DNA from 4 places in the Bradyrhizobium sp. USDA 4341 genome. Region 2 is predicted to be linked to each of the others. Evidence: predicted binding sites of a transcription regulator. Region 2 holds the regulator's gene; each other region holds the start of a gene.
What was found. The regulator PhoB, encoded in region 2, activates phosphate uptake and scavenging genes when phosphate is short. The targets are predictions, from matches to a motif close to TGTCATNNANCTGTCAT.
Positions count from the first base shown of each region.

Region 1: a site for PhoB is predicted at 1,196-1,212, ahead of ACVIGB_RS38225 (inorganic phosphate transporter). Genes of this name have one in related genera too.
Region 3: a site for PhoB is predicted at 1,829-1,845, ahead of ACVIGB_RS32925 (DUF2794 domain-containing protein). Genes of this name have one in related genera too.
Region 4: a site for PhoB is predicted at 1,204-1,220, ahead of ACVIGB_RS05985 (RNA degradosome polyphosphate kinase). Genes of this name have one in related genera too.

Region 1 is NZ_JBSSGO010000002.1:6,810,814-6,814,108, forward strand. Features, by position in the region: gene ACVIGB_RS38215 (hypothetical protein) at 1-374, shown strand, start outside; gene ACVIGB_RS38220 (DUF5413 family protein) at 568-1,002, shown strand; gene ACVIGB_RS38225 (inorganic phosphate transporter) at 1,392-2,912, shown strand; gene ACVIGB_RS38230 (Crp/Fnr family transcriptional regulator) at 2,976-3,295, shown strand, end outside.
Region 2 is NZ_JBSSGO010000002.1:6,315,390-6,318,684, reverse strand. Features, by position in the region: gene ACVIGB_RS35960 (aspartate aminotransferase family protein) at 1-400, opposite strand, end outside; gene ACVIGB_RS35955 (GcrA family cell cycle regulator) at 897-1,409, shown strand; gene phoB (phosphate regulon transcriptional regulator PhoB) at 1,712-2,422, opposite strand; gene phoU (phosphate signaling complex protein PhoU) at 2,553-3,269, opposite strand.
Region 3 is NZ_JBSSGO010000002.1:5,640,354-5,643,648, forward strand. Features, by position in the region: gene acnA (aconitate hydratase AcnA) at 1-341, shown strand, start outside; gene ACVIGB_RS32920 (DUF1223 domain-containing protein) at 503-1,264, shown strand; gene ACVIGB_RS32925 (DUF2794 domain-containing protein) at 1,909-2,280, shown strand; gene ACVIGB_RS32930 (N-acetyltransferase family protein) at 2,408-2,953, opposite strand; gene ACVIGB_RS32935 (Bax inhibitor-1/YccA family protein) at 3,043-3,295, opposite strand, start outside.
Region 4 is NZ_JBSSGO010000002.1:62,423-65,717, reverse strand. Features, by position in the region: gene ACVIGB_RS05995 (CDP-alcohol phosphatidyltransferase family protein) at 1-396, shown strand, start outside; gene ACVIGB_RS05990 (chromosomal replication initiator DnaA) at 485-1,162, shown strand; gene ACVIGB_RS05985 (RNA degradosome polyphosphate kinase) at 1,295-3,295, shown strand, end outside.

The sequences.
Region 1 (3,295 bases), 500 kb from region 2:
TGACGATGTCGTTCCGCCGCAACACCGATTCATCGCTGCCGGCGAGCCATACCGCGGAATTGACCTTCATCCTGCCGCAGGACTTCGCCAATGGCGGCGTCGGCAACGTGCCCGGCATCCTGATGAAGTCCAACGAGCAGGCGCGCGGCACGCCGCTGGCCGGGCTCGCGGTCAAGGTCACCGACGGCTTCTTCCTCGTCGGCCTCTCCAACGTCGACGCCGACCGCTCGCGCAATTTGCAGCTCTTGAAGGAGCGCTCCTGGTTCGACGTGCCGCTGGTCTACACCAACCAGCGGCGCGCCATCATCGCGATCGAAAAGGGCGCCCCCGGCGAGCGCGCCTTCAACGACGCGTTCGCCGCGTGGGGTGAGTAACAGCTTCAGCGCTCACCTCGGTACTCACGATCTCATCGCCCGGCTGAGTCCGGGCGATTCCGTATCGCAGCGAAGTCCGGCTGTTGCAGCGCATCGACGCGATGATCCCGGAACATTACCGGGCGCTTTCGATTTTCCCTAGAACCGTCGCGTGACTGCGTTACACTCGCCTGATGTCGGGCAGGGGCACGCCATGAAACGCTATCTGATCTTCGCAGCCATCGGGCCGTTCATCGGCGGTTTCCTGCTGCTGCTCATGACCACCTATCAGTCCGGCTACTGGACCGAGACCAATGGCGGCGAGGTGACGAAGCTCCTCGTCGTGTTCGTGAAGTCGCTGCAATACAATTATCTGTTCGGCATCGTGCCGTCGCTGATGTTCGGCGCGGTCGACGACATCCTGATGCACATGCGGCGGATCACGCCGACGGTACGGATGCTGATCGTAGGTCTCGTGGCGTTCGTCGGCGCGGCGCTGACCTACGCCTCGCACGGCTCCGAAAGCGGCGCCGTGCAGTTCATCCTCTACGGGCTGGTCGGCTTCATCCCAGGCGTGATCACGTCCTGGCTGGCGCACAAATATGCCGAAGAGCAGCACGTGCCGGCGACGCCCGCATCCCAGCATTAGGGCACTACGGGTTGCCTGCCGAAAAGCAGAAATCGTCAGCTTCGACGTGATCGGCGATATCTGGCCGGTCGACGCAATCAGCGCATCGCAGCCGGACAGGAAGCCGTGTCTAACGCACGGCGAGCGACGGGGCGCGCTACTATGGTAGTCTTGTCAATGGATTAGGCGCCGGCCGCAAGCCGGCCGCATTGCCTTTCATGGAACTGTCATATGGACGTCATGTCAGCGTAGTCCAAATGTCACATGGCCGCTTTTGTCCTCCCGCGGCTGTGAGGGCGATCCATGAGCGATGTAGCGTTACCTGGTTCGATCGAGCCTGCGCGTAGCGGCGGGCCCGATCTCGAGGAAGGAAAGGTTTTCATCCTCTCACCGGCATCATCTATCTCGGCGTGATCGGCGCCGCGCTGCTGTTCGTGGCCTACAGCATCTACGCAGACGTTGGCGCCACCGGCGCCGGCAAGACCTCGTATCTCGCGTTCCTGCTGCTGTTCGTGGCGCTGCTGATCTCGCTCGGATTCGAATTCGTCAACGGCTTTCACGACACGGCGAACGCCGTCGCGACCGTGATCTACACGCGCTCGATGCCGGCCCACATTGCCGTGGTCTGGTCGGGGCTCTTCAATCTGATCGGTGTCCTGCTCTCCAGTGGTGCGGTTGCCTTCGGCATCGTCTCGCTGTTGCCGGTCGAACTGATCCTTCAGGTCGGCAGCAGCGCCGGCTTCGCGATGGTGTTTGCGCTGCTGATCGCCGCCATCATCTGGAACGTGGGTACCTGGTATTTTGGTTTGCCTGCCTCGAGTTCGCACACCCTGATCGGATCGATCATGGGCGTGGGTATCGCGAATGCCCTGATGCACGGAAGGGAAGGGACGTCCGGCGTGGACTGGTCGCAGGCCGTCAACACCGGCAAGGCGCTGCTGCTGTCGCCGCTGTTCGGATTTGCGCTCGCTGCCATCCTGCTCTACGGGCTGAAAACCGCGCTGTTGCGCGCAACGCCGGCGCTGTTCGGCGAGCCGAAAGGCGATCAGCCGCCGCCGTGGTGGATCCGCGGCATCCTGATCCTGACCTGTACCCTGGTCAGCTTCTTTCACGGATCGAACGACGGGCAAAAAGGCATGGGTCTCATCATGCTCATCTTGATTGGCGTGGTCCCAACCGCTTACGCACTCAACCGCGCGATGCCTGCAAGTCAGATCGCGGCATTCACCGCGAATTCGGCGGCGGCGAGCAAGGTGATCGAGGATAAGGGAGCCGATCGCAAGGTGACGGGCAATCCGCGTCCGGCGGTGACGAACTACATCGCCCTTCGGCAACTCACCGACGATACCTATCCGTCGCTCGCCGTTCTCGTCGGCGAAATCAGCGACCAGGTCATTCAGTACGGTTCGCTGGCGAAATTTCCGGCCGAGACCGTCGGCAACACGCGTAACGACATGTATCTGGTATCGGAGGCGCTGCGCTCGCTGATGAAGAGCAGCGACAGCGGGCTGAACGATGCCGATGTCGCGACGCTCAATCGCTACAAGGGCTCGCTGGATGCCGCGACCAAATTCATTCCGTCCTGGGTGAAGATTGCGGTCGCGATCGCGCTCGGCCTCGGCACGATGGTTGGCTGGAAGCGGATCGTCGTGACGGTGGGTGAGAAGATCGGCAAGACCCATCTGACCTACGCGCAGGGTGCCTGCGCCGAGATCACGGCGGCGGCGACCATCGCCGCGGCGGACGGATACGGCCTGCCGGTGTCGACGACGCACGTGCTATCGTCCGGCATCGCAGGCACCATGACCGCAAACGGGTCCGGCCTGCAATGGTCGACAATCCGCAACATTGCTATGGCCTGGGTTCTGACCCTGCCGGTGGCGATGCTGATCTCAGGCATTCTCTACTTTGTTTTCGCGCATTTGTTCTAGCCGAAGTAGCAAGACAACCGGATGCAAGAGATCTGCATCCGGGTTCGGGGAAAGGAATTTCGAGTGGCAGATGCAAGCTTCAGCCTTCTGACGGGCAACGATATCGAAACGCGCCTGGTCCGAGCCGGTGGCATTATTTTTCGCGAGGGTGAGGAGGCCAACGAGCTGTTCGTGATCAAGAGCGGCTATGTGCGCATTCAGGTCGGCAACAAGACCATGGCGGACCTGCCGGCCGACACGATCTTTGGCGAAATGGCGTTGATCGACAACGAGCCAAGGAGCGCGACCGCCACGGCGCTCACGGATGTCGAGCTCGTCCCGGTCTCGGAAAAGCAGTTTCTCTTCCTCGTCAGCCAGACGCCGCATTTTGCCCTGAAGGTGAT
Region 2 (3,295 bases):
CATGGAAGGCGCCTTCGAAGGTGATGATCCGGTAGCGTTCGGGATGGCCCTTGGAGAAGTGGTGGTGGCGGACCAGCTTGATCACGCCCTCCATCGCTTCCGCGCCGGAATTGCAGAAGAACACGAAGTCGGCAAAGCTCTGCTCGCACAGCCGCGCGGCAAGCACCTCGCCGTCCGGGCTCTTGAACAGGTTCGACATGTGCCAGAGCTTGGTCGCCTGCTCCTGCAGCGCCTTGACCAGATGCGGGTGCGCATGCCCGAGCGCGTTCACCGCGACGCCCGAGGTGAAATCGAGATAGCGGTCGCCATTGGTTGCGATCAGCCAGGCGCCCTCGCCGCGCTCGAAGCCGAGATCGACCCGGGCGAAGACGGGGAGCAGATGCGACGAGGCGTTGGTCATGGCGTTCACTGCCGGTTTGAAGCCGTCAATCGCCGCGCGCCTTGACGCCTACGCAGCAACCGCCAGCTTCGGAAAACAAAACGGCCGCCTTTGCGGGCGGCACGTGCGGGTCATTCTATGCGGCGGCCGGTAAGTGTCAATCGCCAGGAGCCGGCCTTTGCCGGCCTTCCTGCAATGCGAAACCGGCGCAATCCGGAGCATTCCCGTGCGGTGGAAAAGCCTCATAGCAATGCTTAACTTTGTGGGAACATGTGGACGCACGGCCGCGGACTCTTGCGCCAGAGTCACGCCATATTGTAGCGTTTGGCCTGTCGGGTACGACATCTCGTGCGGCAGTACTGGACCCTCTAAGTAGCCTTCGTGTCTCGTGTAAACGTTCGGGCGCAACACCGTGCCCGGCGAGGGCTAAGGGATTCTGGCCGCAGGGATATTTGTCCAGATTGGCTCGCAGCGCCGCTCCGATGACTGGCCGGCGCCATGCGAAAGGAAGAATGCGATGACTGTATTGACCTGGTCCGACGATCGCGTCGAGCAGCTGAAGAAGCTCTGGGAATCCGGCCTCTCGGCCAGCCAGATCGCGGCGGAACTTGGCAATGTGACGCGAAACGCCGTGATCGGCAAAGTGCATCGGCTCGGCCTCTCCGGCCGCGCCAAGGCCCCCTCAACGGCCGCGCCGCGGCAGCGCAAGGCCCGCCCAGCCCAGCACATGATGCGGGTGGCGCGCCCGGTCTCGCGCGGCAACACCGCGCTTGCGCACGCCTTCGAGGTCGAGATGGAGCCCGATCCGATCTCCTTCGACAACGTGGTGCCGATGAGCCAGCGGCTGTCGCTGCTCGAACTCAACGAGGCCACCTGCCACTGGCCGGTCGGAGATCCCTCGAGCCCGGAATTCTTCTTCTGCGGCGGCAAGGCGCTCGCCGGCCTGCCCTATTGCGCGCATCACTCACGCGTCGCCTACCAGCCCGCCAACGATCGCCGCCGGCCGTCGGCGAAGCCACAGATCAAGTAGCACTCGGGAAACCAGCCTGGACTGCAAAAACAAATCCCCGCGAAAGCGGGGATTTTTTTGTGTGATCGTAGCCCGGATGGAGCGAAGCGAAATCCGGGGCGGTGCTTGAAGCGGAGAACGCACTACAAACCGGCGTCGTCCCGGCGAAACCCGGGACCCATAACCACGAATGGGTGTTGTTAGAAAGTCGTCTGGCCGCTTGCCCATTGCGACGGCCGCGGCGTATGGGTCCCGGCTCCCGTGCGCAATTGCGCACTAGGCCGGGACGACGGCGTGTTGCGGCCTATGACTACTGCACGGCCTTACGGCTGTGGCTCGGCCTTCGCGAAGCGGTCGTCGAGCGCATAGCCGGCGCCGCGCACGGTGCGGATCGGATCCTGCTCGCGGCCCGGATTGAGCAGCTTGCGCAGGCGGCCGATATGCACGTCGACGGTCCGCTCATCGATATAGATGTCGCGGCCCCAGACGCTGTCGAGCAGTTGCTCGCGGCTGAACACGCGGCCGGGATGCTCGAGGAAGAATTCGAGCAGCCGATACTCGGTCGGACCGAGATCGATCGGACGTCCCGAGCGCGCCACGCGGCGCTTCTCGCGGTCGAGCTCGATGTCGCCATAGGTCAGCACGGTCGCAAGCCGCTCCGGGCTCGCGCGGCGCAGCAGGCCCTTCACCCGTGCCAGCAATTCGGGCACCGAGAACGGCTTGACGATGTAGTCGTCGGCGCCGGTGGCAAGCCCGCGCACGCGCTCGCTCTCCTCGCCGCGCGCGGTCAGCATGATGATCGGAAGCTGCTTGGTCTCGGGCCGCGCCCGCAGGCGCCGGCACAGCTCGATGCCGGACAGGCCCGGCAGCATCCAGTCCAGTACCACGAGGTCGGGAACGCGCTCCTTCAGGCGGGTGTCGGCATCGTCGCCGCGCCCGACCGTTTCGACATCGTAGCCTTCCGCATCGAGGTTGTAGCGCAACAGTGTCGTCAGCGCTTCCTCGTCTTCGACTACCAGAATGCGTGCGCTCATCGGTTTAAGTTCTCTCTCTGTGATGATCCGTTGCCCAGACGCAAACCGAAACGCTTACTTTCCTGAGCATAATCCCCGCGGAAGCGACTTGTCGTGAAGACAATCCGGCTCCGCGCCTGCGGATCATGTCCTAGGTACCCGGCACCGTGGTGGCAAAGTTGGTCATGTCGCCCTTCGGGCGCTTGTCGGTGATCTGCTGGCCCTCGATCATATAGAACACGGTCTCGGCGATATTGGTGGCATGATCGCCGATCCGCTCGATGTTCTTGGCGCAGAACATCAGATGGATGCAGAACGAGATGTTGCGCGGATCCTCCATCATGTAGGTCAGCAGCTCGCGGAACAGCGAGGTGCAGATCGCATCGACCTCCTCGTCGCCCTTCCAGACGTTCATCGCCGCCGGCAGATCGTGCGCGGCATAGGCGTCGAGCACCGACTTGACCTGCGACAGCACGAGGTCGGTCATGTGCTCAAGGCCGCGGATCAGCTTTAGCGGCTGGAAATCGCTTTCCAGCGCCGCGACGCGCTTGCCCATGTTCTTGGCGAGGTCGCCGATCCGCTCGAGGTCGGTGGCCACGCGCATCGCGCTGACGATTTCGCGCAGGTCAATCGCCATCGGCTGGCGGCGGGCGATCGTCAGCACCGCGCGCTCTTCGATGACGCGCTGCAGATTGTCGATCTCGATGTCGGCGGCGACCACGCGCTTGCCGAGCGCGACGTCGCGACGGATCAGCGCGTCGACCGACTCGGTGATCATCCGCTCGACGAGGCCGCCCATCTCGGCGACCAGGCGGGTCAACTCCTGCAGGTCGCTGTCGAATGCCTTGGCGGTATGTTCAGAAGCCATCGCTTGTCTCCCTCATGATCCCGGGG
Region 3 (3,295 bases), 680 kb from region 2:
GGGCCGCGAAGGGCACTCGCCTGCTCGGCGTGCGCGCGGTGATCTGCCAGAGCTTCGAGCGCATCCATCGCTCCAACCTGGTCGGCATGGGTGTGCTTCCGCTCATCTTCCACGACGGCACGTCGTGGTCCTCGCTCGGCCTCAAGGGCGACGAGAAGGTCACGATCCGCGGGCTGCAGGGCGATTTGAAGCCGCGCCAGACGCTGACGGCCGAAATCGTCTCCGCCGACGGCGGCAAGCGGGACGTCCCGCTGCTCTGCCGCATCGATACGCTGGACGAGCTCGACTACTATCGCAACGGCGGCATCCTGCATTACGTGCTGCGCAAGCTCGCGGCCTAGCGCGGATTTGTGATCAGTGCCTCACTGCTTAGTGAGTAGCGGCTAAAAAGAAGGCGGCCTATGACAAGGCCGCCTTCTGGCGTTCTGGGGCACGCAAGTTCAAGGGACAACTTCATGCTCCGTACAATTACGGATAGAAATCATCACGACTGGTTCGCAGTATGACAGCGATGATGGCCTATAATTCTATCTCGCGATGGTCCAGCGCCCTCGGTTTCTGCGCGATCGTCGCAATCATCCGCCCCGCTCACGCCGATCCGCGTGCTGTCGTCGAACTCTTCACCTCGCAGGGATGCTCGTCCTGTCCGCCCGCGGACAAGATCATCGGTGATCTCGCGAAGGACCCCAACGTCATCGCGCTGAGCATGCCGATCGACTATTGGGACTATCTCGGCTGGAAGGACACGCTGGCCGATTCACGTTTCAGCGCGCGCCAGAAAGCCTATTCGCACATGCGCGGCGACCGCGACGTCTACACGCCGCAAGCCGTGATCAACGGCTCGGCCCATGTGATCGGCAGCGACCGCGCCAGCATCGAGGACGCTATCAAGGACACCGAGAAGAGCGGCAGCGTGATGTCGGTGCCGGTGACGATGACGCTGACCGGCAAGCAGATCAACGTGTCGGTGGCCGCATCGAAATCGCCCGCGGTGTCGCGCGGCGAAGTCTGGATCTGCTCGATCTCGAAGTCGGTGCCGATCTCGATCGCGCGCGGCGAGAACCGCGGCCGCGAGATCACCTACCACAACGTGGTGCGCAATCTGCTGAAGGTCGGTGACTGGAACGGCTCGTCCGGGAGCTGGACCGTGCCGCTGGAGAACATCACGCGCGATGGCGTCGATGCCGCGGCCGTGTACGTCCAGGACGGCAATCGCGACAAGCCGGGCCCGATGCTGGGCGCCGCATTCACCTCGCTTCACTAGAGCCTTTCGGTTCTGATTGATCAGAACCGAAGCTCTAGATTCTTGTTTGACGCGTTTTCTTCACGCGAACCGGTGTCCACTTCGCTCGAAAACGCTCTAACGCTGCGCGGTGCTGGCTTCTGTCAATCGCGTCGTTGGGCCGCACGCATGTTGTCGTGCGGCTCCGCGCGGCGGCAAGCGTGCATCCAGTGATTTGCTGAGAGGGAAGCGCCGAGGCTTTGCGCGTCTTGATCGCGCGTATTCGAGCAGGGCCCCAAAAACAAAAAGGACCAACTTTCGTTGGCCCAGTGTGTTGGGATTTGACTCCCCTGCGAACAGGCCCGATCCCGACGGCCCCGGGGGGCTGGGGGCTGAGGAATCCGGAACCGAAAGGACCGGGCCAACGCAGGATTATCTTTTCGCAGGGCAGCGGGGCGGGCGATGGGCGGAAGTGGGGCAGCAATATGATTCCTCTAACGTTCCCGTGACTCTTCGGTTTTCCGGACAATCCGTCGCGCCTGGCCGTGGTTAAGGGCTGGTTGCATTTCGAATGGCCCCTTGCAGGCTCCGTCGCTTAGCGCAATCATGTCACTCTCGTGACGATCCCGAAGTGGGGGCACCGGCCTTCGGCACCCGATCGTCACCGGGATGACAGGAGGCGCTCGATGAGTTTGATCTCGGAGGATAGTGATCCGAGTGGGAATCGTGCCGCGGCGCGTCCCGCCGCCGCGACCCCTCAGCCCAACCGCGTGACATTCAATCGACTTGAGCTCAACCGCATTCTCAATCTCTACGGCCGCATGGTCGCCGATGGCGAGTGGCGCGACTATGCGATCGATTTCCTGAAGGACCGTGCCGTGTTCTCGGTGTTCCGGCGCGCATCCGAAATGCCGATCTACCGGATCGAGAAGGATCCCCGGCTGGCGCGCAAGCAGGGCATGTACAGCGTGATTTCGGCGACCGGCCTGATCCTGCGCCGCGGCCACGAACTCGAACGGGTGCTGTTCGTGATCGATCGCAAGCTGTCGCTGGTGTAGCAGGATAACTCGGCGCTTCGTAGCCCGGATGAGCGAAGCGACATCCGGGTGCGATCTCGCCGCGCGAACGCGGCTTCCCCGGATATCGCTTCGCTCATCCGGGCTACGGATCGGATATCCAATCCATCTAATCGGCCGGCACCGTCGCCGCGCCTTCGCCGAGCGCGCGCTGCATCATCACGGTATCGAGCCAGCGGCCGAATTTCAGGCCGACATTCGGGTGCGTCCCGATCATCTGAAATCCGCAGCGGCGGTGCAGCCCGATCGAGCCGGCGTTGGCGGAGTCCCCGATCACCGCGATCATCTGCCGGAAGCCGCGCGCGTCGCATTCGGCGATCAGGCGCTCCATCAGCCGGAGGCCGATGCCGCGGCGGTGGACCGCGGGGTCCAGATAGACGGAATTCTCGACGGTGAAGCGATAGGCCGGCCGTGGCCGGTAGGGGCCGGCATAGGCGTAGCGGGCGACGCGGCCGTCGAGCACGGCAACGAAATAAGGGAAGCCGCCATCGATCAGCACGCTATAGCGGCGGGTCATCTCGGCAAGGTCGGGCGGGATCAGCTCGAAGGTCGCAGTGCCGAAGCGCACCGCGTGCGCGTAGATCGCGGTGATCGAGGGCAGGTCCGCCTCGGCGGTCGGCCTGATTTCCGGATTGGATCCCGCGCGATTGGACATGGGCACGACAGTATTTTGCCCCGCGCAAAAGAAAAGCCCCGGCCGCAAGGCCGGGGCTTGGATTGGATCGATCGGCTGGCTCGAGGCGCTTAGTCGCGCTGGCCGAGCAGCTGCAGGAGCAGCGTGAACAGGTTGATGAAGTTCAGGTAGAGCGACAGCGCACCAGTGATTGCCGCACGCTCTGCCATCACGCCACCCTGTGAGGCGTAGCCGTAGATGTAGTCGTTCTTCAGCCGCTGGGTATCCCAGGCGGTGAGGCCCGCGAACACCAGCACGCCGACCACCGAGACGATGAACTGCAGCGCCGAGCTCGCCAGGAACAGGTTGACCAGGCTCGCGATG
Region 4 (3,295 bases), 6.3 Mb from region 2:
CGCTTCAACATGGCGAGCGAACTCGGCGCCCTGCTCGACCCGCTCGCCGACAAGGCGCTGCTGGTGTCGATCTATGTCGCGCTCGGAATCTGGGGCGCGGTGCCGCGCTGGATCGTGATTCTCGTGGTGTCGCGCGACATCATGATCGTCTCCGCCGTGATCGTGTCATGGTTGTTCGACAAGCCGGTCGAGATGAAGCCGTTGATGGTGTCGAAGCTGAACACGGTGGCACAGGTCGCGTTCGCGGCCCTGGTGCTCGCCTCGCTCGGTTTCGGGTTTCAGCCGCACCCCTACGACCTGATCCTGATGGGTCTGGTCACGATCTTTACTTTGGGTTCGGTGTCCCTCTATCTCGTGGAGTGGGTGCGGCACATGAGCACGATCGAGGCTCGGTAGCGCACGATCCCGAAAAGTGGAAACCGGTTTTCCAGCGACAAACGCGAAGCGTTGGCGCATGCTAAAATGAAGTGGTTTGGAGACTTGCGTGGCCGGTAGCGTTCAACCTCGTCAATTGGCCTTGGCCCTGCCGCACGAGGAGAAACTGACCCGCGACGATTTCCTCGAGGGGCCCGCCAATGAGGCTGCGCTGGCGCTGATCGACGGCTGGCCCGACTGGCCGAACCGAATCATGCTGCTGGTGGGGTCCGAAGGCTCCGGCAAAAGCCACCTCGCCGCGATCTGGGCCGAGATCGCCGGCGCGCGCTCGACCGCGGCGCATGCGCTGACCGCCGACACGGTGCCGATGGCGCTCGCGACCGGCGCGCTGGTGGTCGAGGACCTGAGACCGTCGGATTTCGACGAGCGCGCGATGTTCCATCTGATGAATCTCGCACGCCAGGACGATGCCTTCGTCCTGATCACGGCGCGCGTGCCGCCGTCGGCGTTCGAGATCGAGCTGCGCGATCTGCGCTCGCGGCTCCGCGCGGTGCCGACGGTGACGCTGCTGCCGCCCGACGACCACCTGTTCCGTGGCCTGATCGTCAAATTCTGCGCCGACCGCCAGATGAGCGTGGACGAGCCGCTCGTCAGCTACCTGACCAACCGGATCGAGCGGTCTTATACCGCCGTCCGCCAGGCGGTCGAGCTGCTCGACACCGAGGCGCTGCGGCTGGGCCGGCCGGTGACCCGGGCGTTGGCGGCGGAGCTGCTGCGCGATGCCTGACCGTCCCCGCGGCTTGACGGCGCAGGCAGGCGGAACATCAATGTCATCGAAACGTCATCGCAATATCACATGTTCTGTGCGGCCCTCGGCTAGACCGCTCCGGCCCCCTGCCCCGAATTGGACCAGCACTTGATGGACTCGGCACAAGCACCTGAAATCAAAGAGAAAGAGGCGGAGCTTCCGTCCGTTCCCGCGGTCGCGACCAGCCCCGAGAGATTCATCAACCGGGAGCTGTCCTGGCTGCACTTCAACCGCCGGGTGCTCGAGGAAGCGGTCAATCTCGGCCATCCCCTGCTGGAGCGGGTCCGCTTCCTGTCGATTTCGGCGAATAACCTCGACGAGTTCTTCATGGTCCGCGTCGCCGGCATCAAGGCCCAGGTCCGCGAGGGTATTGCCGAGCGCAGCCCGGACGGCCTGCTGCCGGCCGAGCAGCTGGTGATGATCAACAAGACCGTGTCGCAGCTCGCCTCCGACCAGCAGGCGATCTGGAGCGACCTGCGCGAGCTCCTGTCCAAGGTCGGCATCCAGCTGGTCGACGGGCGCGACGTCACCAAATCCGAACGCACCTGGATCGAGGATCACTTCCTCCACAACATCTTCCCGCTGCTGACCCCGCTGGCGATCGACCCGGCGCATCCGTTCCCGTTCATCCCGAACCTCGGCTTCACGGTCGCGTTGCAATTGTCGCGGATCGCCGACGGCAAAGCGATGAACGCGCTGATCCGCATGCCCGGCAAGATCGACCGCTTCATCCGCATTCCCTCGACCAAGGAAGGCGCGCCGGCTCGCCTGATCACGCTCGAGCAGGCCACCGGTCTGTTCATCGGCCGCCTGTTCCCCGGCTACACCGTCAAGGGCCAGGGCGCGTTCCGCATCATCAGGGACTCCGAACTCGAAATCGAGGAAGAGGCCGAAGACCTCGTTCGCCTGTTCGAGACCGCGCTCAAGCGCCGCCGGCGCGGATCGGTGATCCGGCTCGAGATCGAGGCCACGATGCCCGAAGAGCTGCGCGTCTTCGTGCAGCACGCATTGTCGGCCGCGGACGATGAAGTGATCCTGGTCGACGGCGTGCTCGCGATGAACGAGCTGTCGCAGCTCACCCGCCTCAATCGCCCTGACCTCGAATTCCCGCCCTACGTGCCGCGCCATCCCGAGCGCGTGCGCGACCATGGCGGCGATATCTTCGCCGCGATCAGGCAGAAGGATCTGGTGGTCCATCACCCCTACGAATCCTTCGACGTCGTCGTCCAGTTCCTGCAGCAGGCGGCGCGCGATCCCGACGTGGTCGCGATCAAGCAGACGCTCTATCGCACCTCGAACAACTCGCCGATCGTGCGCGCGCTGGCGGATGCCGCCGAAGCCGGCAAGTCGGTGACCGCGCTGATCGAATTGAAGGCGCGCTTCGACGAGGAGGCCAATATCCGCTGGGCGCGCGACCTCGAACGCGCCGGCGTGCAGGTCGTCTACGGCTTCATTGAGTTGAAGACGCACGCCAAGCTGTCGATGGTGGTGCGCCGCGAGGGCGGCAATCTCACGACCTATGTGCACACCGGCACCGGCAACTATCATCCGGTCACCGCCCGCATCTACACCGACGTCTCCTACTTTACGTCGGACCCGATCATCGGCCGCGACGTCGCGCGGGTGTTCAACTACATCACCGGTTATGCCGAGCCGAGCGACATCGAGAAGATGGCGGTGTCGCCGCTGACATTGCGCAAGCGGATCATCGAGCACATCCACGGCGAGATCGCCCACGTCAAGCATGGCCGGCACGGCGCGATCTGGATGAAGATGAACGCGCTCGTCGATCCCGACATCATCGACGCGCTGTACGAGGCCTCGCAGGCCGGCGTCTCGATCGAGCTCGTGGTGCGCGGCATCTGCTGCTTGCGGCCGGGGCTGCCCGGATTGTCGGAGAACATCCGCGTCAAATCGGTGATCGGCCGGTTCCTGGAACACGGCCGAATCTATTGCTTCGGCATGGGCCAGGGCCTGCCGAGCGCAAAAGCTGCTGTGTATATCTCGTCCGCCGACATGATGCCGCGGAACCTCGACCGCCGCGTCGAGGTGCTCTGTCCGCTGCAAAATCCCACGGTGCATCAGCAGGTTCTCGAACAGATCATGGTCGCG